Regions from separate parts of the Bradyrhizobium sp. AUGA SZCCT0222 genome, predicted to be linked through region 2. Evidence: riboswitches for the same ligand, from Rfam matches in the RefSeq annotation. Region 2 holds a riboswitch; the other holds the start of a gene.

Region 1 (11,160 bases), on a different contig from region 2:
TGTTTTGCGGCGACAGCCTGGCGCGCCCGCGCCAACGCCGCATCGAGCAACGCGATCTGCGCCGCCGCGCGATCGGGGTGGCCGACGATGTCACCGAACTCGCGAATCTGGTCCTTCACCTCGGGCAGCGTTCGCGGCACCGGGAGTTCGGCGAGACGCAGCCCATGCGCTTTGAGCAATTCCCGCGTCGAACGCTTGTCGTACAGATTGGCGACGACGATGTCGGGCTTCAGCACCATCACGTCTTCCGCGCCGCCCGACAGTTTTGGATAGCGGGCGACGTCACCGGCCACCCAGGCATCGCGCGAATAACGCGAAAGCCCCAGGATCTGTTCGGGATCGGCCAGCGACAGCAGCAATTGATCGCTACAGACGTTCATCGACACGATGCGCGGCAGCTTGGCGGCCAGCGCCGCCCCGCCCGGCATCGCCAGCGCGGCAACCGCCAGCAGCACGCCAAGCCGGCCGCGCATCACAGATCCGCCCACGGCACGATCACGGCCTCGCGCTGGTATTCGGCGCGGTAGGCGCTGATCCGGAACACGTCGGCTATCACCTGCTCCGACAGCGCTTCCACCGGTGCGCCCTGCGACACCAGCCGGCCCTCCTTCAGAACCAGCACATGATCGGCGAATCGTGCGGCCAGGCCGAGGTCGTGCGTCACCACGATGACCAGCACGCCCTTGTCGGCGGTGGCGCGCAGATTCTTCATCACGTCGATCTGGTGGCGCGGATCGAGCGAGGCGGTCGGCTCGTCGGCCAATATCACCGGCGCTTCGACCGCCAGCACGCGCGCCAGCGCGACGCGGCTGCGCTCACCGCCGGACAGTTCGGTGACGCGGCGTTCGCTGAACTCCACCACATCGACCGCCTGCATCGCGCGCAGTACCGCTTCGGCATCCCTTGGCGACAGCCGCGCCGGATCGGTCGCGCCGTGTGGATAGCGGCCGAGCGCCACGATGTCGCGCGCCGGCAGTGGCCAGTGCACGATGTGGCCCTGCGGCAGATAGGCAAAGCGTTTTGCGCGTTCACGCAGCGACAGATCGGCCAGCGCATCGCCGCCGATATGGACACTGCCTGAGGACAGCAGCAGCCCCGACAGCGCCCGCAGCAGCGTGGTTTTGCCGGCGCCGTTCGGCCCGACCAAGGCGACCAGATGACCCGCGGTCAGCGACAGCGAGACATCGCTGAGCACATGGCGGCCGGCCAATGTCACGTTCACGCCCTGCGCCGTGAGAAGCGTTGCTTCGCTCATGCGACACCTCCCCCGAGCGCGCGGCGTTCGCGCGCGATCAGATAGAGGAAGAACGGCACGCCAATGATCGAGGTCAGCACGCCGACCTTGATGTCGCTGGTCGAGGGAATGATCCGCACCGCGATGTCGGCGGCGAGCAGCAGCGCCGAGCCTGCCAGCGCACTCGGCACCAGCAGCCGCGCCGGATCGTGGCCGATCAAGGGCCGCATCAGATGCGGCGCGACGAGGCCGATGAAGCCGATGGTGCCGGTGACCGCAACCGCGCCGCCGACCCCAAGCGCTACGCCGGTGATCACGATCAGCCGCAGGCGCCCGACATCGACGCCGAGGCTCTGCGCGGTTTCCTCACCGAGGCTGAGCGCGCGAAAGGAATGGCGCTGGCTGAACAGGATGATGCCACCGGCAACGATGAACGGCAGCGCCAGCATCACGTGCTGAAAACTGCGATCCTCCAGCGATCCGAGCAGCCAGAACGCGATCTCCAGCACCACGAAGGGATTGCTGGAGAGGTTCATCACGAGCGCGGTGGCGGCGCCCGCCAGACTCGAAATCGCAAGGCCCGCCAGGATCAGGATCAGCAGCCCGGCATTGCGGCCGGCGATCGTCAGCAGCACGAACACCGATCCGAACGCGGCCACGATCGCCACCACAGGCAGCGCATAGGAGCGCACATCTGCCCAGCCCAGCGCGATCACCAGCACCGCGCCGAAGGCGGCCGATTGCGGCGCGCCGAACAGCGAGGGCGAGGCCAGCGGATTGCGCAGCAGGCCCTGCAGCGACGCGCCTGACATGCCCAGGATGGCGCCGATCGCCAGCGCCAGGATGGTCCGCGGCAGGCGGATTTCCCGCACGATCACCTGCGACACATCGCTGCCGCCGCCGAGGAGAGCTTCCATCACCGCCAGCGGCGACAGCCGCACCGGCCCGATGCCGAGCGAGATCAGCACCAACAGCCCGACGAGGCCGGCAAGCGCGGCCGTCACGCCAATCCGGCGCCGTGCGGCCTCCTCGTTTGCAGCAATGATGGTCTCAACACTCATCGATCGTCCCCGAACGGTCAGCCCGTACCGCACTACGCGTTCGAACGGTACTGCTCATGCGACATAAAAGACGCACTCGTCCAGTGAGGATCGCAGGCGAGGCCTGATGGGATTGACTCTATCTTTGACAAACTTCTACCATAATTTTCGACGGTTCCCGTTTTGGGGATCAAAAGGGAATGCGGTGCGGGGACAGTCCCCCAATTCCGCGGCTGCCCCCGCAACTGTAAGCGGTGAATCTTTCGTCCTACGCCACTGGGATTCTCGGTCCTGGGAAGGCGACGAAAGGTAACGACCCGCAAGCCAGGAGACCTGCCGTCAGCCGTGGTCACACGCGAAGATGTCGGTCGGGGAGTACAGGCATTAGTTTCACCAGAGCTGCTTACAGCACGATGGTGGGACTTGGTTCGCTGTGACGTGCCACTGACGTCATACCGAGGCCTGAACCATGTCTTCCACCACCACTGCCGCCAAGCGGTGCCGCCGTCTTTTGCTGGCGTCCAGCTTTCTGGCACCGATCATGGCGCTCGGCATTTCCGGCGCGCAGGCCCAGCAGACCGCCGCGGCCGCCGATCAATTGCCGGCGATCGAGGTCAACCCGCCCGGCGACCAGAACCGGACCCGCGCCAAGCCTGCTTCAGATCAGGGCTCGGGCACACGCCGCGTCGTCGCGCCGAATCCGAGACCGTCAAGCAATCGGAACCCTGCGCCGGGGACCGGCTCGAACGTCGCGTCGCAAGGCGATGGCCCGGGCGGCGGCGGAGCGCCCGTCCGGCAATTCGCCGGCATCGTCGGCACATCGGCGACCGTCATCACGGCTGAAGAAATCGCGCATTCACCCGCGCAGACCTTGCAGGAAATCATCGCGCAAACACCGGGCGTGCAGCTCACCAGCCTGTATGGCGGCGTCAACGGCGCGAAGACCAGCGTCGATCTGCGCGGATTCGGCGCGTTTGCGACCTCCAACACCCTCGTGCTCATCAACGGCCGCAGGCTCAATGACGTCGACATGGCCGGTGTCGATTTTTCCACCATCCCGCGCGATTCGATCGAGCGCATTGAAATCACCCGCGGCAACAGCGGCGCGGTGCTGTACGGCGACAATGCGGTCGGCGGCGTCATCAACATCGTGCTTAAAAACGGCGTCGGCGGTCCGCCGGTCGCGATCCGCGGCGAAGCCGGCGTCGGGTCCTTCAACCAGCGCATGGCCTCGGTCTCGGCCGCGACCAATTTCGGTCCGTGGTCGACGTCGTTCTACGGCAACGCCATCAAGTCCGACGGCTACCGCGTCAACAACGCGCTCGACCAGCGCAACGGGGTCGGCAACCTCAATTACACCACGCCCGGCCTTACAGCGTTCCTGACCCTGTCCGGCGACGACCAGAAGCTGGGTTTCCCGGGCGGCCGTCTCGTCGATCCCTCGATTGGCCTCGATGAACTCGCCACCAACCGGCGCGGCGCCGCCACGCCGTTTGACTACGGCAACCAGCAGGGCGCCAACGCCACCGCAGGGTTCACCAAGACGCTGATGAACGGCGTCGATCTGATCGTCGACGGCGGCGTGAGAGACAAGAAGCAGCAGGCCGCCTTCTTCAATCCCTTCGGTAACAGCTACGTCGACGCCCACCTGCAGACCTGGTCGATCACGCCGCGATTGAGCATCAAGCATGTGCTGTTCGGGATGCCCTCACAGATTTTGACCGGCATCGATTATTACGACGCGACCTTCCACCAGGAACGTCCGACGGACCGGGGCTTGCCGCCGATCCATACCTATGATTTGCAGCAACAAACCTTGGCCGGCTACTTCCAGCAAACCATCGGGCTGTTGCCGACCACCGATTTCTCGTACGGGGCCCGCGTGCAACAAACCACGTTGAAAGCCAGGGACATCGTCAACAACGATCCGAATTGCGCCTTTTTCTTTACCTGCGCGGCGCAAAACCTGCCTCTCGACAGCCGGGAAGGCCAATACGCGCTGCATGTCGGCCTCGAACATCGCTTCAACAATATCGTCTCGGTATTCGGCCGGGCCGCCCGCGCGTTCCGCACGCCGAATGTCGACGAGAGATTGTCCTCCGGACCCTCCTTCGATCCTGTCTTCTTCACCCCAATTCCCGGCACCTTCCAGCTGAAAACCCAGACCTCGCACGACGTCGAAGGCGGCTTCCGCATCAAGTCGGGCGGATTCCAGATGCAATCGAGCATCTACAACATGGACCTCGAGAACGAGATCCATTTCGTCCCCGCGCTGTTCTACAACGTCAACCTCGATCCGACCCGCCGTTACGGCTCGGAAACCAGCGCCTCGCTTCGCATCAGCGACAGCGTGCTGCTGCGGGGCGGCGTGGCCTACACCCGGGCGGTGTTCCGTGAAGGGCAGTTCGCCGGCAATGACGTTCCGCTGGTGTCCCGCTACACCGCCAGTGGCGGCGTGACTTGGAATATCTGGCAGAACTATCTGGTTGCGGACGCCACGGTGCGCGGCTGGAGCGAGCGCTACATGGACAACGACCAGAAAAATACCCAGCGCCGCATCCCGGCCGATGCAACCATCGACTTCAAGCTGAGCGGGGCCTATCAGCACTTCTTCTGGTCGGTAAGCGTCAACAACGTGCTCAACGCGCTATACTACGACTATGCGATCGCAAGCTCGTTCACCGACGGCCGCTTCAGCGCCTATCCGCTGCCGGGCCGGACCTACATGGTGAAGGCCGGCGCGACGTTCTGAGCCCGGACGCCGGTCCGGGGCCCGCTCCGGACCGGCTTGTCCTGACCTGACAAGCCAGTATTCTCTTTGGCCCCGAGGGTTAAGGGAATGCTGGTTGATGCATGATGTTTCCGCCGTCGCGGCGACCGATCTGTTGCAGCGGGAAATCGCCGATCCCGACACGCAATGGAGCCTCGGCACGTTCGGCGCCATCGCCGAATTCGCACGCGACCGCGACGAGCCGGTGCGGCTGACGCAATCGATCGAGGCCGTTGCAGCCGTGACGCCGCGCGGCGGCATGGCGCTGAAACCGGGCGGCAACAGCCGGCCGTTCGCCTCCGAGAGCATCACCAAATCAGGCTGGAGCCATCGGATCGCGCTGTGCCTGCCGTCAGGCGATTGTGCGATGAACGGCCGCAACGCGCTGACGGAAATCGGCGCCGATCACGAGGCGCTGCGGCCGGAGGACCGAGAGTCCTTCCTGTTCGATCTCGGCCTCGGTGCGCTGCAGGCGGATTTCTGCGTGCGCGTCGGCGACCCCTATCTCGCCGCGCGGCTGCGCGAACTCTGCGGCCGCGCCGTCTTCGAACACGACAATCCCGCGATGGGGATGATCCTTGGCGCGAACCCCCATCGCGTCTTCATCAGCCGGCTCGGCCGCATCGAGGTCTATCAGCCGATCCCGCCGCCCTCGGGCAAGAGCCCGGAAGGGCCCCACACGCATGTGCTGCCAAGACTGCTGAAAAGCGGCCGGACCCATGCAGCCACCGAGCCGGTTCCCGAAGGCTGGATCCCCTGCGCGCACATCTATCCGCCGCATCCGTTGCGTGACGGAATGGGCGAAGCCCGGCCGTTCGACCGGGCACATCACCAGCGTTTTCAACGTATCCTGGCGGCGTGCGGCGATCCCGAAACGCTGGCGATCAAGCAGCGCGTCGTCGATGCGGTGCTGGCGGGGGAACCGCCGGTGGCGATCGCCGGTGACCGTCACGGCCGCGCCGGCATCCGCATCGCGCTGCGCCAGGTCAAAGCCGAAGGTCAGGCGTCAACGACATTGGCAGCCTGGCTGGCCACTTTCGACCAGAGCGGTCCTGAAGACGGCGATGACCTCGCCGCTCTTCACCATGAGGGCTGAATCAACGCGATAACGGGGGCGTTTTCGACCCAAATTCGCCCCCTCAGCGGCGCAATCCATGGTATTACCGCCGAAACACCGCCCGACGGCATGCGTCGCGGTTCCAGAGGTATATGATGAACGACGAACCGAAGAGTCCGGCCGAAATGAAAGAGATTCGGCTGCACCGCAAGCGTACCCAGGAGGTCGAGGGCATCAAGGCGATGGCCGAGATCGCGGCCTCCGACATTGCGATTCGCAAGCGGACTGAAAAGCTGCGCGCGCTGCGGCTGGCCAAGGAAGCTGAAGACCTTGCCAATCCGCCCGAACCGAAGGCCAAGCCCAAAGCGAAAGCCAAAGTGGCGAAGAAGGCTGACGTAAAATGAGCAAAGATGATCGCGACCGCGCCCAGGCGCGTCTGGATAAAACCACCCGCGCAGCCCAGGACGCGCGGTCCGGCAAGGCCGACCGCGATGCGGCCTCGAGGGCCATGCTCGACAATATGGCGAAGCTGAAGGCGTTGCGGCTTGCCCGCGAGGCCGCCGCACCTCCGGCTCCCGTCAAGGCAAAGAAGGCAGCGGCCAAATCGAAGAAGCCGGGCGAGAAGCGCCCGACCCCGGCATTGGGCGATTGGCTGGCGAGCCAGCAAAGCGGCGGACGACGGACTTGAGATCGAAGACCCTGAGCTGAGCTCCTTGAGCTCAGCCTTGAAGTCCAGTCTTGAAGTTCAGTTTAAAAATTCGGTCTTGCAGCGTTACGCCGGTGGCCAATGGATCATCGAGCGCGTCTTGGTCTCGGCGTCATAGACCTGCACTTGCAGCATCTGGAATTTGTTCTTGAGCGCCGTGCCCGCCTCTTCGGCGGCTTCGACCGTGTCGTGGTGCGATTTGAAGTGACCATCCACGACAAGCGAATATCCATTGGTCGGCGCCTTGTCGGCGCGAATGATCTTGCGCGGCTGCTGTTCTTCGGTCTCGATGCGAGGCTTCTTCATTTTGGCTCCGTGTGATTGCCCCGTTTGAAGCAATATCGGCAAAAAGGGCAAGGAAAATTCGTGTTGCTGCCGCTAGTATAATGCGCAAAGTCGGTCGTATTACGGTGAATGCGTCAATTCGTCCGGATAAAGCCGGTTGAGCCGGCAAAAAGGCGCGATATGGGCGGAAACGGCAAAAAGAGCGAGCCTCCCAGGCAGGACAACGACAAGCCCGTGAAGCCGAAAAGCCCGCCTGTCGAGGACGACGATTACGAGGATGGCGACATCGCCACGCCCAAGCACGACCGCCACGGCACTGACGACGAGCCGTTGTAGGCCTCAGTCGCAAATGCTTGTCGTCGTCCCGGCGAAGGCCGGGAAACATACGCCGCGGCCGTTGTGAAACGGCAAGCGGGTAGAGACCTTTCAACAACAAGCATCGGCCGCTATGGGTCCCGGCCTTCGCCGGGACGACGTGAGAATCCCTCGCTCTCGATCTTCCGGATACTCCCGACATCGAGCAGATGCGCGCCAAAACCGCCGCGCGCCAGTTTGATCGCCGACGACGGCGAGGCCAGCAGAAATGCTGCGGTGATCGCCAGCGGCACCGCGCTGAACCAGTCCAGCCGCACCGGCGTGAGTTCTTCGTGGCTGCCGGCATAGGGTCCGCTGGCGGTAAACACCCGGCCGCATTCCCGGATAATATCGCCCCGCGTGCCGCCGCGCGATGCGCAACCGAGCAGCGCCTGCATCGCGAGATGCGTGAGCACGCCCTCGCGGCTCTCCGGCAACGGCTCCGGCGTCTCGCCTTGCGAGACACGCAGCAGCAACCCAACGAGGTCGATACCGGCGCGGTAGGCGTTGACCGGCTCGACCAGCCGCGGGTTGCAATCGATCAGGAGCGGCGCCGTACCATCGTCGGGCATGATAAAATCGACCGACAACGCACCATGCCAGCCGAGTTGCCCGCCGATCGTCTCGAGATAGGCGCGCACTATCGGCCGGCCCACGCTTTGCTTGATCGACTCGCCGCCACCGACGCCGGCAGCGACTTGCCGATAGGCATGAAAGCCGACCAGCCGTCCCCGGCAAAACACCGACTGCGCCTTCTCGGTGGTGCCCGTGATGAGGTCCTGCGCCAGCACCTCGCCCGCGAACGCATCGCCGGCGTCGAGATCACACAGTGCTATTTCCAGATCATCCGTATTGCGCACGAACCAGACGCCGCGGCTTGCGGTGCCGATCGAGGTCTTGACCACGGCTGGAAAACCGATGGCGTCGCGCAGCGCGCGTGCAGATTTCACGATCCGCGTCGGCGGCTGCGGCAGCTTCCACTGATCGAGCAGCCGGCTGAATCCGGCCTTGCTGTGCGCGGTGCGATAGCTCTCGAATGAAGGCAGCGCAACACCGGTACGGCCTTCCAATCGCGCGCGCATCCGCGCAAACAGAAAACCCTGCTCATGCGTCGGCAGCAGCACATCGAAACGTTCGCGCGCCAGCAATTGTTCGACAAACGCCAGAAATCCGGCGGGGTCCGTGCGCAGGCCCGGGCAGCGGTGAAATTTGCGGACGAAGCGTGAGAACCGCGCCAGGCAATGGGCGGAGGGATCGCAAACCTCGACATGATGGCCCGACAGGCCCAGTATCGTGATGGCCTCGCGGGCTGAGGTACTGGAACCTTCTGACACCAGCACCCGGAGCGGCTTCGCCGGATCGATCATGCCGGATCATTGCCGCGCCAGCCGACTTTGTCCCTGAACTTATTGACGCATTTGGCCCCTTCCGCTCCCTGCGCCGGGGCAGCCATGCAGCGGTATTCATGGACAAATAACCGCTAACCACTATTTTCGGCGGACATTTTAGAAGCCAGCCTTTGCCGGGCCGTAGATCGAGACGGGGTTTGACGCTGATATGGTCGATGTTCTGACCGCACCGCAACACGTGAAAGCGGACAGTTCTCTGCGCACGCTGGCGGGGATTTCGGTGGCCCATTGGGTCAGCCATTTCCATATCTTCGTGTTGCCGATGCTGTTTCCTTATCTGAAGGCGCAGCTCGGCGTCGGCTATATCGAGCTCGGCTTCGCCCTGACCGTGTTCGGGCTCGTATCCGGCCTGACCCAGGCGCCGATCGGTTATCTCGCTGACCATATCGGCGCCCGCAAGGTGTTGCTGATCGGCCTTTGTGTCGGTGGTCTCGCGCTGATCATGCTCGGCATGAACCTGAGCTACACCTCGCTGATCCTCTGCGCCGCACTGCTTGGTCTCGCCAACAGTGTCTATCACCCCTGCGACTACGCCATCCTCTCGGCGCATATGGATGTAAGGCGGATGGGCCGCGCCTTTTCGATCCATACGTTTGCGGGCTTCCTCGGCGGCGCGGTGGCGCCTGCGATCATGGCGGCACTGGTGGCGTGGCTTGGCGGCCTCGGCGCACTGATCGTGGCCGGCGCCGTCGGCCCTGTGGTGGCGCTGCTGTTGATCGTCGTCGGCATTCCCGATGCGAGCTCGGCCGACCGCAAAGTGGATGGCGCGACACCCGAGAGACAAAGCGTCATCACGCCGGCGATCATCATGCTGACGTTCTTCTTCATGCTGCTTGGTCTCTCCAACGCCGGCATCAGCAATTTCGGCGTGGTCGCGCTGATGAGCGGCTATGGCGTGACATTCTCGGCCGCCAATATCGCGCTGACGGCGTTTCTCGGCGCCAGTGCGGCGGGCGTGCTGGCGGGCGGTTATCTCGCCGACCGCACCACGCGCCACGGTCAGGTCGCCGCCGCCTGCTTTGGCATCAATGCGCTCATCATGCTGGTGATCGCGACGACCACCCTGCCGTCGGTGGTGCTGACCGCGGCGATGGGCATCGCCGGGTTCCTCGGCGGCGTGATCGCGCCCTCGCGCGACATGCTGGTGCGCAATGCCGCCCCTCCGGGTGCGGCCGGCCGCGCCTTCGGCATCGTCTCCACCGGATTCAACTTCAGCGGCATTTTGAGCCCGCTATTGTTCGGCTGGATCATGGACCAGCACCTGCCGCATTGGGTGTTCGGTGCCTCCGTCGCCTTCATGGTCCTGACGGTCCTGCTCGCATTGATCACCGACCGCAAACCGAAAACGCGGTCCGAGAGCCCGGTCACAAGCGTGGTGCATTCCTGAACCTCATTCCCGGCCGTTGACTGCATCAGGGGATATCCGATGATGCAGTCAACAAAACTTCAACCCGGGATGAATCGCCATGACCAGTTCCCATGACCTCGTGATCCGCGGCGGCAACATTGCCGATGGCAACGGCGGCGACCTCTATGAAGCCGATATCGCCATCTCGGGCGGCCGCATCACCGAGGTCGGCAAGGTTTCGGGGAAAGGCAAGGAAGAGATCGACGCCCGGGGCAAACTGGTCACACCCGGTTTCGTCGACGTCCACACCCATTATGACGGCCAGGTCACCTGGAGCCAGGAGATTACGCCGTCGTCGCAGAACGGCGTCACCACAGCGATCATGGGCAATTGCGGCGTCGGCTTCGCGCCGTGCCGGCCGAGCGACCATGTCCGCCTGATCCAACTGATGGAAGGCGTCGAGGATATTCCGGAGCCGGTGTTGAGCGCCGGCATTCCCTGGGCCTGGGAAAGCTTTCCGGATTACATGGAATGGCTGTCGAAAAGGAATTTCGACATGGATGTCGGCGCGCAACTGCCGCACGCGGCCTTGCGGGTCTATGTGATGGGTGACCGCGGCGCGCGCCGCGATCCTTCCACGCCTGACGACAACAAGGCGATGGCGGTGCTCGCCGCCGATGCCGTGCGCGCGGGCGCGCTCGGCTTCTCGACCTCGCGCACCCTCAACCACCGCACCTCGACCGGCGACTACACGCCGACCTTGAAGGCCGGCGAGGACGAGCTGACCGCGATTGCCGCCGCGATGCACGGCCAGGGCCGCAGCGTGCTGCAGTTCGTGCTCGATCTCTCCACCCTCAACGAAGACCTGCCGATGATGCTGCGGGTGGCCGAGAACACCAAAATCCCGGTGACGTTCTCGATCACGCAGAACGATAAAGAGCCGCAGCGCTGGCGCAA
Region 2 (11,160 bases):
GCGAGTTCGCGAAGCTCGACCGCCGCGATGGTTTCGCCGAAGGCAGCGTCCGACAGCGCCTCGCGCAAATCCGCGATCAGCCGCGCCTCGTCGTCCTCGGAAAACACTTGCAGGTCGAGCCCGAACGCGCTGTTGAGCGCCAGCAGCACCTGCACGGTCAACGGCCGCTGGTTGTTCTCGAGCTGGTTGAGATAGCTCAGCGAGATGCCGAGCCGTTGCGCCAGCGCCGCCTGGGTCAGGCGCTGTTCTTCCCGCAGGCGCTTCAGCCGCAGCCCCATGAACGCTTTCTTCATTCGGCCCCTCGACTTTGCAAACTTTGCAAACGCGCGAAAAATCTTCGCAAGACTACACTTTTTCAGCCATTTCCTAGCTATCTCGCTTGTGGATATTGCGAACTTATAACGGAAATTCAAGCCGTGCAGCCGCCCACGTCCTTGTTGCCCGCAAATCCCAGAGGAAGCCTGTTCCGTGAAGCACCACAAAGTCCGCACCTACAAATCCGCCGAGCGCCTCGATCGCGCCGATCAACTGGCCTGGAAGATCGCTTCCGTCGCCGCGGACCCGGTCCGCATTGAGGACGAGGTGGCCGAGATGATCGGCAACCGCATCATCGACAATGCCGCGGTTGCCGCCGCGTCGATCGCCCGGCATCCGGTGGTCACCGCGCGGGCGCAGGCAGTGGCGCATCCAAAGCAAGCGGGCGCGACGATCTTCGGACTGCCGTCCAGCCAGCGCTATTCGCCGGAATGGGCGGCATGGGCCAACGGGGTCGCCGTGCGCGAACTCGATTTCCACGATACGTTTTTGGCCGCTGATTATTCGCACCCCGGCGACAACATTCCGCCGGTGCTGGCGGTGGCGCAGCATTGCGGATCGTCGGGCGAGGATCTCGTGCGCGCGCTCGCAGCCGCTTATGAAATCCAGGTCGGTCTGGTGAAAGGCATCTGCCTGCACGAGCACAAGATCGATCATATCGCCCATCTCGGTCCCTCGGCGGCGGCCGGTATCGGCGCGCTGCTCGGGTTACCCACTGAGACGATCTATCAGGCGGTGCAGCAGGCGCTTCACGTCACCACCACCACGCGGCAATCGCGCAAGGGCGAGATTTCGAGCTGGAAGGCCTATGCCCCGGCGTTCGCGGGCAAGATGGCGATCGAAGCCGTCGACCGCGTCATGCGCGGCGAAGGCGCGCCGTCACCGGCCTATGAGGGCGAAGACGGGTTGATCGCGTGGCTGCTCGGCGGACCCAAGGCGGAATACACCGTGCCGCTGCCGCAAAAAGGCGAACTCAAGCGCGCCATCCTCGATACCTACACCAAGGAACATTCGGCGGAATATCAGAGCCAGGCGCTGATCGACCTCGCCCGCCGGATGGGGCCTGACATCGGCAACCTCGCCGGAATCGAAAGCATCGTCATCCATACCAGCCATCACACCCATTACGTGATCGGCACCGGCGCCAACGATCCGCAGAAGATGGACCCGAAGGCCAGCCGCGAGACGCTCGATCATTCCATCATGTACATCTTCGCGGTCGCGCTCGAAGACGGCGGCTGGCATCACGAGAAATCCTATGCGCCTGAGCGCGCGGCGCGGCCGGAGACGATCGCGCTCTGGCGCAAGATCTCGACCGTCGAGGACCCCGAATGGACCCGGCGCTATCACAGCCATGACCCCAGGCAAAAAGCCTTTGGCGGCCGCGTCGTCGTCACGCTGAAGGGCGGATCGACCATCAGCGACGAGATCGCGGTCGCCGACGCCCATCCGCTCGGCGCCCGGCCCTTCAAGCGGCCGGACTACGTCCGGAAGTTCAGGACGCTGGCGGAAGGCGTGATTGCCGCACCGGAACAGGACCGCTTTATCGCCGCCGTTGAGCGGCTGCCAACGCTGCGCCCCGGCGAGCTATCGGAGCTGAATTTTGCGGTCGAGCCCTCGCGGCTGGGAGCAGCTCCCCAGCGCGGCATTTTCGATTGGCAGCCTGACACGCGAGCTTCTGTGCGACGCGCGGCGGCATCATAAGGGAGGACGCGATGACTGACGTAAAACCTGCGCCCAAGAAATCCGTCGCGCTCTCCGGCGTCGTCGCCGGCAACACCGCGCTGTGCAGCGTCGGCCGCAGCGGCAACGATCTGCATTACCGCGGCTACGACATTCTCGATGTCGCCGGTGTCTGCGAATTCGAGGAGATCGCGCATCTATTGGTGCATGGCAGCCTGCCGACCCGCAGCGAGCTTGCCAACTACAAGGCCAAGCTGAAATCGCTGCGCGGCCTGCCGCGCGCGGTACTGAACACGCTGGAACAATTGCCGGCGGCGGCGCATCCGATGGATGTGATGCGCTCCGGTGTCTCCGCGCTCGGCTGCGTGCTGCCCGAAGGCCATGACCACAATCCGCCTGGCGCCCGCGATATCGCCGACCGCCTGATGGCCTCGCTCGGATCGATGCTGCTCTACTGGCACCATTACGCCCATCATGGCCGCCGCATCGAGGTCGAAACCGACGACACTTCCATCGGTGCGCATTTCCTGCATTTGCTGCACGGCAAGCCGCCGTCCGCCTCGCACGAGCGCGCAATGCATACGTCGCTCAACCTCTATGCCGAGCACGAATTCAACGCCTCGACCTTCACCGCGCGCTCGATCGCCGGCACCGGCGCCGACATCTATTCGGCGATAACAGGCGCCATCGGCGCGCTACGCGGGCCGAAACATGGCGGCGCCAATGAGGTCGCGTTCGAGGTGCAGAAACGTTACGCCGATCCCGATGCGGCCGAGGCTGACATCCGCCGCCGGATCGCGGCCAGGGAAGTCGTGATCGGCTTCGGTCATCCCGTCTATACGATCGCCGATCCCCGCAACAAGGTGATCAAGCAGGTCGCCCGTCAGCTCAGCGCCGATGGCGGCAGTACGCGCATGTATGAGATCGCCGACCGCATCGAGGCTGTGATGTCCGAGACCAAGCGGATGTTTGCCAACCTCGACTGGTTCAGCGCGGTTTCCTATCATGCGATGGGCGTGCCGACGGCGATGTTCACGCCACTATTCGTGATTTCGCGCACCTCGGGCTGGGCGGCGCATGTGATCGAACAACGGATCGACAGCAAGATCATCCGTCCCGCAGCCAATTATGTCGGTCCTGACAACCGCGCCTTCGTCCCGCTGGAAGCGCGCGACCTGCCGCCTTCGTCCGTGCGCGCCGCATAAGGAGACATGAATGCCCTATCTCGTTTCATCTGATCTCCCGCATCAGACCGCAGGCCGCCGTTTTCGCGCGCTGCTGCAGCGCCCCGGCATTCTGAGGCTGCCGGGCACCCATAACGGCATGTCGGCGCTGCAGGCCAGGGCCGCAGGCTTTGAGGCCCTCTATCTGTCGGGCGCCGCGATGACGGCGTCGATGGGCTTGCCCGACCTTGGCATCATCACCGTCGACGAGGTTGCGTTCTTCATACGCCAGGTCGCCCGCGCAGCCGGCCTGCCGCTGCTGGTCGACGGCGATACCGGTTATGGCGAAGCGCTCAACGTCATGCACATGGTGCGCGTGTTCGAGGAGGCCGGCGCCGGTGCGGTTCACATCGAGGATCAATTGCTGCCCAAGAAATGCGGCCATCTCAACGACAAGAAGCTGGCCGATGCCCATGACATGGCCGCCAAGGTTGCCGCCGCCGCGAAGGCGCGCCGCGACCTCGTCGTGATCGCGCGCACGGATGCGGCTTCCAGCGAAGGTCTGGACGGTGCGGTTGCCCGCGCGAAATTGTACATGGAGGCCGGAGCCGACGCGATATTCCCCGAAGCGCTCAACACCGCCGAGATGTTTCGCGCTTTCGCCAAGCGTATGGCCGGCGTGCCGCTGCTTGCGAACATGACCGAGTTCGGCAAGACACCATTCTTCACCGCGTCCGAGTTCGAGCAGATGGGTTACGCGATGGTGATCTGGCCGGTATCCTCGTTGCGCGTCGCCAACAAGGTGCAGCAACAACTCTATGCCGCAATCGCGCGCGACGGCGGAACGCACAACATGATCGAGCGGATGCAGACCCGCGCGGAACTTTACGACACCATCAAACTGCACGATTACGAGGCGCTCGATCGCTCCATCGTCCAGACCATCCTCCCCGAGGGGATGCCGCAGCGCGAAATGATCCGTTGACTAGGATGCACACTTGTCGATAAACCGGAGCCGTCGTGGTTCTTCGGGATGGTTTTCCCGAAGCTAAGAGGGAAGCCGGTGTGAAGCCGGAGCTGCCCCCGCAACTGTAAGCGGCGAGCCGCTGTCCAACAAAGTCACTGAGACCCGCAAAGGTTTTGGGAAGACCGGACAGCAGCATTGACCCGCGAGCCAGGAGACCTGCCTCGACAACATACACGTCCTCGGGCGGGGTGTCCCGGTGGTGCGGTTGCGATTCCGCGCGCCCTACCGTCCGGAATCCAGACGTGTCACTTCGGCCTTTGCCCCCAACTTTTGGGGTTAAGCCATGTCTGTTTCCAATGCGACTGCTTCTATAAATTCTACCTCCTCACTTCCCGTCGCTTCGCTCGGCACGCCGCGCATCGGTCCGCGCCGCGAGCTGAAATTCGCGCTGGAGAGCTTCTGGTCGGGTACGACCGACGAGAAAGCCCTGCTCGAGACCGGCATCGGGCTGCGCGCGGCCAATTGGGCGCGCCAGAAGAAGCTTGGCGTCAGCATCATCCCGTCCAACGACTTCTCGTTCTACGACCAGATGCTCGACACCTGCGTGATGGTCGGCGCCATTCCGAAAAGCTACGGCTGGAACGGTGGACCTGTGCCGCTAGCCACCTACTTCGCGATGGCGCGCGGCGCCCAAGGCGCGGCGCATGATGCGGATTGCGGCCACGCCCACCACGACGCGGCCCACGGCGTACCGGCGCTGGAAATGACAAAATGGTTCGACACCAATTACCACTACATGGTGCCTGAACTGGAGAAGGATCAGGTATTCACGTCAGCTTCGCGCAAGCCGATCGAGGAATATCTGGAAGCCAAGGCGCTCGGCTATCAGACCCGCCCGGTGCTGGTCGGCCCCGTGACCTTCCTGAAGCTCGCCAAATGCAAGGATACAGGGTTCAACACGCTGTCGCTGCTCGACCGGTTGCTGCCGGTCTACATCGAAACCTTGCGCGAACTCGTCAAGGCCGGCGCGGAATGGGTGCAGATCGACGAGCCGTGTCTCGTGCTCGATCTCGACATCATCGCGCAGCAGGCGCTGCATTATGCCTATGCGGAAATCGCCAAGGCGGTGCCTGAGCTCAAGATCATGCTGGCCACGTACTTTGGCGGGCTCGGCGCCAACCGCGACACCACGATGGCCCTGCCTGTCGCTGGCCTGCATCTCGACCTCGTGCGCGCGCCCGAGCAACTCGACGATCTCGCCGGTTTTCCAAAGGACCGCGTGCTGTCGCTCGGCATCATCGACGGCCGCAATATCTGGCGCGCCGATCTGAGCCGGCTGCTCGACCGGCTGGAATCTGTGGTCACCAGGCTCGGCGGCGACCGCGTGCAGCTCGCGCCATCATGCTCGCTGCTGCACGTCCCGATCGACCTCGCGCTGGAAACCAGCCTCGACCCTGACGTGAAGAGCTGGCTGGCGTTTTCGGTGCAGAAGATCGAGGAACTGGCGGCGCTCGGAACGGCATTGGCGCGCGGCCGCGTCCACGCCGACGCCATCCTGAAGGCCTCCGATGAAGCCGCAGCCGCGCGCAAAGCTTCGCCGCGGATCCATGATGCCAGGGTGGCGGCGCGTGCCGCCGGCATCGATAGCGCGATGCGCCGCCGCCTCAGCGCGTTTACCGACCGCGCCGGCGTGCAGCACAGCCGCTTCAACCTGCCGGCCTTCCCGACCACGACCATCGGCTCGTTCCCTCAGACCGCGGATGTCCGAAACGCCCGCGCCGCGCACGCCAAGGGCGCGCTGACCGACGACGCCTATAAACTCTATCTGCAGAACCAGACCGCCCGCGCGGTGCGCTGGCAGGAGAATATCGGGCTTGATGTGCTTGTTCATGGTGAGTTCGAGCGCAACGACATGGTGCAGTATTTCGGCGAGCAGCTCGAAGGTTTCGCCTTCACCGGGTATGGCTGGGTGCAGTCCTACGGATCGCGCTACGTCCGCCCGCCGGTGCTGTTCGGCGACGTGTCGCGCCCGAAACCGATGACGGTCGAGTGGTGGCGGTATGCGCAGTCGCTGACCAAGCGGCCGATGAAGGCGATGCTGACGGGGCCGGTGACGATTCTGAACTGGTCGTTCGTCCGCGACGATATTCCGCGCAGCGAAGCCTGCCGCCAGATCGCGCTGGCGATCCGTGACGAGGTCGCCGACCTCGAAGCCGCCGGTGCCGGGATGATCCAGATCGACGAAGCGGCGCTGCGGGAGGGCCTGCCGCTGCGCCGGTCGGAGTGGAAGACCTATCTCGACTGGGCCGTGGACGCCTTCCGCATCTGTTCGTCGGGCGTGCGCGACGACACCCAGATCCACACCCACATGTGCTACTCGGAGTTCAACGACATCATCGATGCGATCGGCGCGATGGATGCCGACGTGATCTCGATCGAGACCTCGCGCTCGAAGATGGAACTGCTCGACGCTTTCAGGAACTACCGCTATCCGAACGAAATCGGCCCCGGCGTCTACGACATCCATTCGCCGCGGGTGCCTGAAACCGCTGAGATGACTGACCTGCTCAAGCTGGCGCGGCTGCGGCTCTCCGACGCCCAGCTCTGGATCAATCCCGATTGCGGATTGAAAACCCGGAAATGGGAAGAGGTGCGGCCCGCTCTGGTCAACATGGTCGCCGCCGCGCGCGAATTGCGGGCGCTCGCTTAAACGCCCACCCCGTCTCTCATCCCGGCACCATTGAAAGGATACGCCATGCGCTTCTGGATCGAATGCACGAGGTGCGAGACGGGACAGGCCACCCACATCAATATCGCGCTGGTCGGCAGCATGTGGCGCGACGGCGAGCGCACCGTGCTCGCCTTCGTCGGCGGCGACGGCCAGCGCATCGAGGTCACCGAGACGCCGGAACAGATCATGGCGCTGCATCTCGGACCGCTGGCAAAGGTGTAACGACGCGATGACGGTGAGGCCTGATAATGCCTGGTCGGAAGGTTCTGTCGATCTTCGCAAGGTTGGCGCTAATCCGGATCACTGGTATCCGGTCGCATGGTCGCACGAGGTGAAGTCCGGCCAGACTTTCGCGGCGCGGTTTGCGGGCGAACCGATCGTGCTGGTGCGCCCGAGGGAGGGCGCGATCTTCGCGCTTGAAGATCGCTGCGCGCACCGCCAGGTGCCGCTGTCGAAGGGAACGGTCGATGGCTGCACCCTACGCTGCGTCTATCACGGCTGGCGCTACGACGCGTCGGGCGACTGCGTCGACGTCCCCTATCTCGGCAAGGGCAAGAGGCCGAACGGCGTCCGCCGTTATCCCTGCTTCGAACGCGACGGGTTGATCTTCGTATGGCCCGGCACAGGGCCTGCCGCCGCCCCCTTGCCGCAGATCGGCGCAGCCGCTGATAACGCCTACAAGACACGGCGGTTCGGCAAGCTCGTCGCCTGCCACTACACTTTCATGCATGAGAATTTGATGGACATGAACCATCAGTTCCTGCACCGGCGCACCACCGGAAAAGTCGTGCCGCGCTATCTCGGCAGCCGCGCCGGCGAACGCTGGATGGAAGTCGATTACAGTTTTGCCCGGCCTGGCGAGAACCCGCCCCTTGGCGAGGCCGTCATCGTCGGCGGCCTGCGCGGCCGTGCCGGCACGGCGCGCGACCTGATGACGGTGCGCACCGAATATCCCTACCAGACCCTGCAGATGTGGACGAAGGGCGACGCACCGGTTCTCAGCGTATGGCTCGGCTACACGCCCATCGATGCCGCGCAGCGCCGTAACCGGACCTTCGTGGTGCTGTCGGTGCGCAAGCCCAGAATTCCCGGCATCCTCGATCTCGGCTGGCCGGTGCTGGCCTGGTTCACCAACCGGGTCTTTTCGGAGGATTGCGACATCGTCGAAATGGAACAGGCCGCCCATGACGCGCAAGGCGCCGACTGGAACAGGGAAGTATTTCCGCCGATCCACGCGCTGCGAAAACTGTTGCGGGAGTGCGGGGAGCCGACCCGGTAGTCATTCCGGGACGACGCGAAGCGTCGAACCTCAGATGTGCAATTGCACATCGGGGAAACTCGAGATTCCGGGTTCGCGCGAGGACGCGCGCCCCGGAATGACGGAGTGTCAAGTCCCCGTCGGCAGCTTACCAAGCCGCTCCCACGTCTTGCCGTTGATCCTCATGGCGCCGGACCAGGACGCCACCATAAAAAAACGCGGCGTCACCGCCGCGTTTTCTATTCCAGGTGCAAACCCACTTAGGCCTGCGGTTGCGGCTCCAGGCCGGGATCCGGATCGGGGCGCGGGCGCGACTTGCCGGCGGGCGGCACAGCGGACGCGCGCGGCGTGGTCGGCTCAAGCACTGACTCGCGGTTCGGCTTCTTGCCGTTGAGCAGGTCGATGATCTCATCGCCGGAAAGCGTCTCGAACTCGAGCAGGCCCTTGGCAAGCGCTTCGAGGTCGGCGCGCTTTTCGGTGAGGATGCGCGTCGCTTCGTTGTAGCCGTCTTCGACGAAACGTCGGATCTCGGTATCGATCTTCTGAACCGTTGCCTCCGATGCGTTCTGGGTGCGCGACACCGACATGCCGAGGAAAACCTCGTCCTGATTCTCGCCATAGGACACGGTGCCGAGCGCCTCGGACAGGCCCCAGCGCGTCACCATCATGCGCGCCAGGCGCGTGGCCTGCTCGATGTCGGATGACGCACCCGAGGTGACTTTTTCGCGGCCGAAGATCAGCTCTTCGGCAACCCGGCCGCCCATCATGATCGCGAGCCGCGACGTCATCTGCTCGAGCGACATCGACAGCTTGTCACGCTCGGGCAGCTGCATCACCATGCCGAGCGCACGGCCGCGCGGGATGATCGTGGCCTTGTGGATCGGATCGGTGGCGACGACGTTGAGGCCGACGATGGCGTGACCGCCTTCGTGATAGGCCGTCAGCAATTTCTCTTCCTCGGTCATGACGAGCGACTTGCGCTCGGCGCCCATCATCACCTTGTCTTTTGCTTCCTCGAACTCGGCCTGGGTCACCATGCGCTTGTTGCGGCGGGCGGCGGTCAAGGCGGCTTCGTTGACGAGGTTCATCAGGTCGGCGCCGGAGAAGCCCGGCGTGCCGCGCGCGATGGTCTTGAGGTTGATATCCGGCGCCAGCGGCACCTTGCGGACGTGGACCTTGAGGATCTGCTCGCGGCCGACGACATCCGGGTTCGGCACCACGACCTGGCGGTCGAAACGGCCCGGGCGCAGCAGCGCGGGATCGAGCACGTCGGGACGGTTGGTCGCCGCGATCAGGATCACGCCTTCATTGGCCTCGAAGCCGTCCATCTCGACCAGCAACTGGTTGAGGGTCTGTTCGCGCTCGTCATTACCGCCGCCGAGACCGGCACCACGATGGCGGCCGACCGCGTCGATTTCGTCGATGAAGATGATGCAGGGCGCGTTCTTCTTGGCCTGTTCGAACATGTCGCGGACGCGGCTGGCGCCGACGCCGACGAACATTTCAACGAAGTCGGAGCCCGAGATCGTGAAGAATGGCACGTTGGCTTCGCCCGCGACCGCACGCGCGATCAGCGTCTTGCCGGTGCCGGGAGGGCCGACCAGGAGCACGCCGCGCGGAATCCGTCCGCCGAGGCGCTGGAATTTGCCGGGGTCGCGCAGGAATTCGACGATTTCCTGCAAATCCTGCTTGGCTTCGTCGACGCCCGCGACGTCCTCGAAGGTGACCCGGCCATGCGCCTCGGTCAGCATCTTGGCGCGCGACTTGCCGAAGCCCATCGCCTTGCCGGCGCCGCCCTGCATCTGGCGCGACAGGAATATCCACACGCCGATCAGCGCGATAAAGGGCAGCCAGGAGACCAGCAGCGACACGAACCACGGCACGTTGTCGCCGGGCGGCTTCGCGCTGACGTTCACCTTGGCATCAACCAGGCGCTTGACCAGCGACGGATCGTTCGGCGAGTAGGTCTGGAAGCTGGAGCCGTTGGTGAAGGTGCCGTGGATTTCCGGCCCCTGGATCACGACGTCGCGGACGGTGTTCTTTTCGACCTCGCTTACGAACTGCGAAAACGTGATGTCCTGCGAGGACGCGCGCTGACCCGGATTCTGGAAAAGCGTGAACAGTGCCAACAGCAACAAAACAATGATGACCCAGAGGGCGAAATTGCGCAGATTGGCGTTCATCGATCTTCCTTCGTGGCCGCGCGGATCGCGGCCTTATGTCCTTGGGCAGTAAACCTTGGGTCGTCAGGTGAGAAACCCCCGGAGCACTGCTTACAATCTAGGTGGCGCCTGGGTCGATGCCAAGGGAACCACGCAGGACTATTTAACGCATCCTAGCGCGATTCCCGGTCAAATAATGGCGTAAGAATCAGCGTTTTTCGGGGGTGGTTAAGACTCCCCGCCGGTTTATGACGGGATATCGAGGCTTGGGCTTGCCTCTCATCCCGGCCTGCGACGACGCGGGGGAGCCGGCTCGACGTGAATTCGACCTCCAATCAGGCTGATTGCGGCGCCCGCGAGGGTCTGTTTCAACCTCGGCTGGCCTTCCGATACCGCCCGATCCAGCACCGTCAGCAGGGCCTCGACCTTGCCGAGTTCCGCAGGCCCCTCGTGACCGACGCGGTCGATGGCCCGCATCAGCAGCCGAAGCCGGATTTCCTCAGGCAGACCCGCAAAGGCTGACGCATCGAAGCCAAAACGCGCGGCGTCATGGCGGTCCCTCAGCGCCAGATAGCGCTCGGCGCCATCGACCAGCACTTCCAGCGCGGCATTGGCCCGCGCCAGCCGCGACGCCAGCCGCGCCAGGATTCTGGCATCGCCGCCCTCTTCCGCCAGCGCCGGCATCAGCGCCCGCAAACGAGGCCGCGTGTAATTGACGTCGCGGTTGGTCGGATCATCGGCGAAGGCGATCCTGGCCTTGTTCAATGTCGCGATCAGTTGCGATTTCGGGACATCCAGCAACGGCCGCGCCAGCCACACGCCGTCGCGTTCCGATTGCCGCGCCATCGCCGCCAGACCGGCGATGCCGCTGCCACGCAGCA

What was found. Region 2 has a riboswitch for cobalamin ahead of metE (5-methyltetrahydropteroyltriglutamate--homocysteine S-methyltransferase). Riboswitches for the same ligand answer to the same signal wherever they lie in the genome.
Region 1: it holds a riboswitch for cobalamin, as region 2 does, so the genes downstream of both, JQ629_RS04760 (TonB-dependent receptor) here and metE (5-methyltetrahydropteroyltriglutamate--homocysteine S-methyltransferase) in region 2, are expected to answer to the same signal.

Annotation. Positions count from the first base shown of each region.
Region 1 covers NZ_JAFCLX010000004.1:100,177-111,336, forward strand. The annotation lists gene JQ629_RS04745 (ABC transporter substrate-binding protein) at 1-473, opposite strand, end outside; gene JQ629_RS04750 (ABC transporter ATP-binding protein) at 473-1,255, opposite strand; gene JQ629_RS04755 (FecCD family ABC transporter permease) at 1,252-2,295, opposite strand; cobalamin riboswitch at 2,430-2,629, shown strand; gene JQ629_RS04760 (TonB-dependent receptor) at 2,744-5,026, shown strand; gene JQ629_RS04765 (DUF6925 family protein) at 5,124-6,140, shown strand; gene JQ629_RS04770 (transcriptional regulator) at 6,257-6,505, shown strand; gene JQ629_RS04775 (hypothetical protein) at 6,502-6,789, shown strand; gene JQ629_RS04780 (hypothetical protein) at 6,874-7,113, opposite strand; gene JQ629_RS04785 (hypothetical protein) at 7,273-7,428, shown strand; gene JQ629_RS04790 (ATP-grasp domain-containing protein) at 7,539-8,813, opposite strand; gene JQ629_RS04795 (MFS transporter) at 9,004-10,242, shown strand; gene JQ629_RS04800 (N-acyl-D-amino-acid deacylase family protein) at 10,322-11,160, shown strand, end outside.
Region 2 covers NZ_JAFCLX010000040.1:43,890-55,049, forward strand. The annotation lists gene JQ629_RS27830 (short-chain fatty acyl-CoA regulator family protein) at 1-293, opposite strand, end outside; gene JQ629_RS27835 (MmgE/PrpD family protein) at 469-2,019, shown strand; gene prpC (bifunctional 2-methylcitrate synthase/citrate synthase) at 2,031-3,203, shown strand; gene prpB (methylisocitrate lyase) at 3,214-4,146, shown strand; cobalamin riboswitch at 4,166-4,366, shown strand; gene metE (5-methyltetrahydropteroyltriglutamate--homocysteine S-methyltransferase) at 4,472-6,838, shown strand; gene JQ629_RS27855 (hypothetical protein) at 6,884-7,081, shown strand; gene JQ629_RS27860 (aromatic ring-hydroxylating oxygenase subunit alpha) at 7,089-8,138, shown strand; gene ftsH (ATP-dependent zinc metalloprotease FtsH) at 8,378-10,300, opposite strand; gene tilS (tRNA lysidine(34) synthetase TilS) at 10,559-11,160, opposite strand, start outside.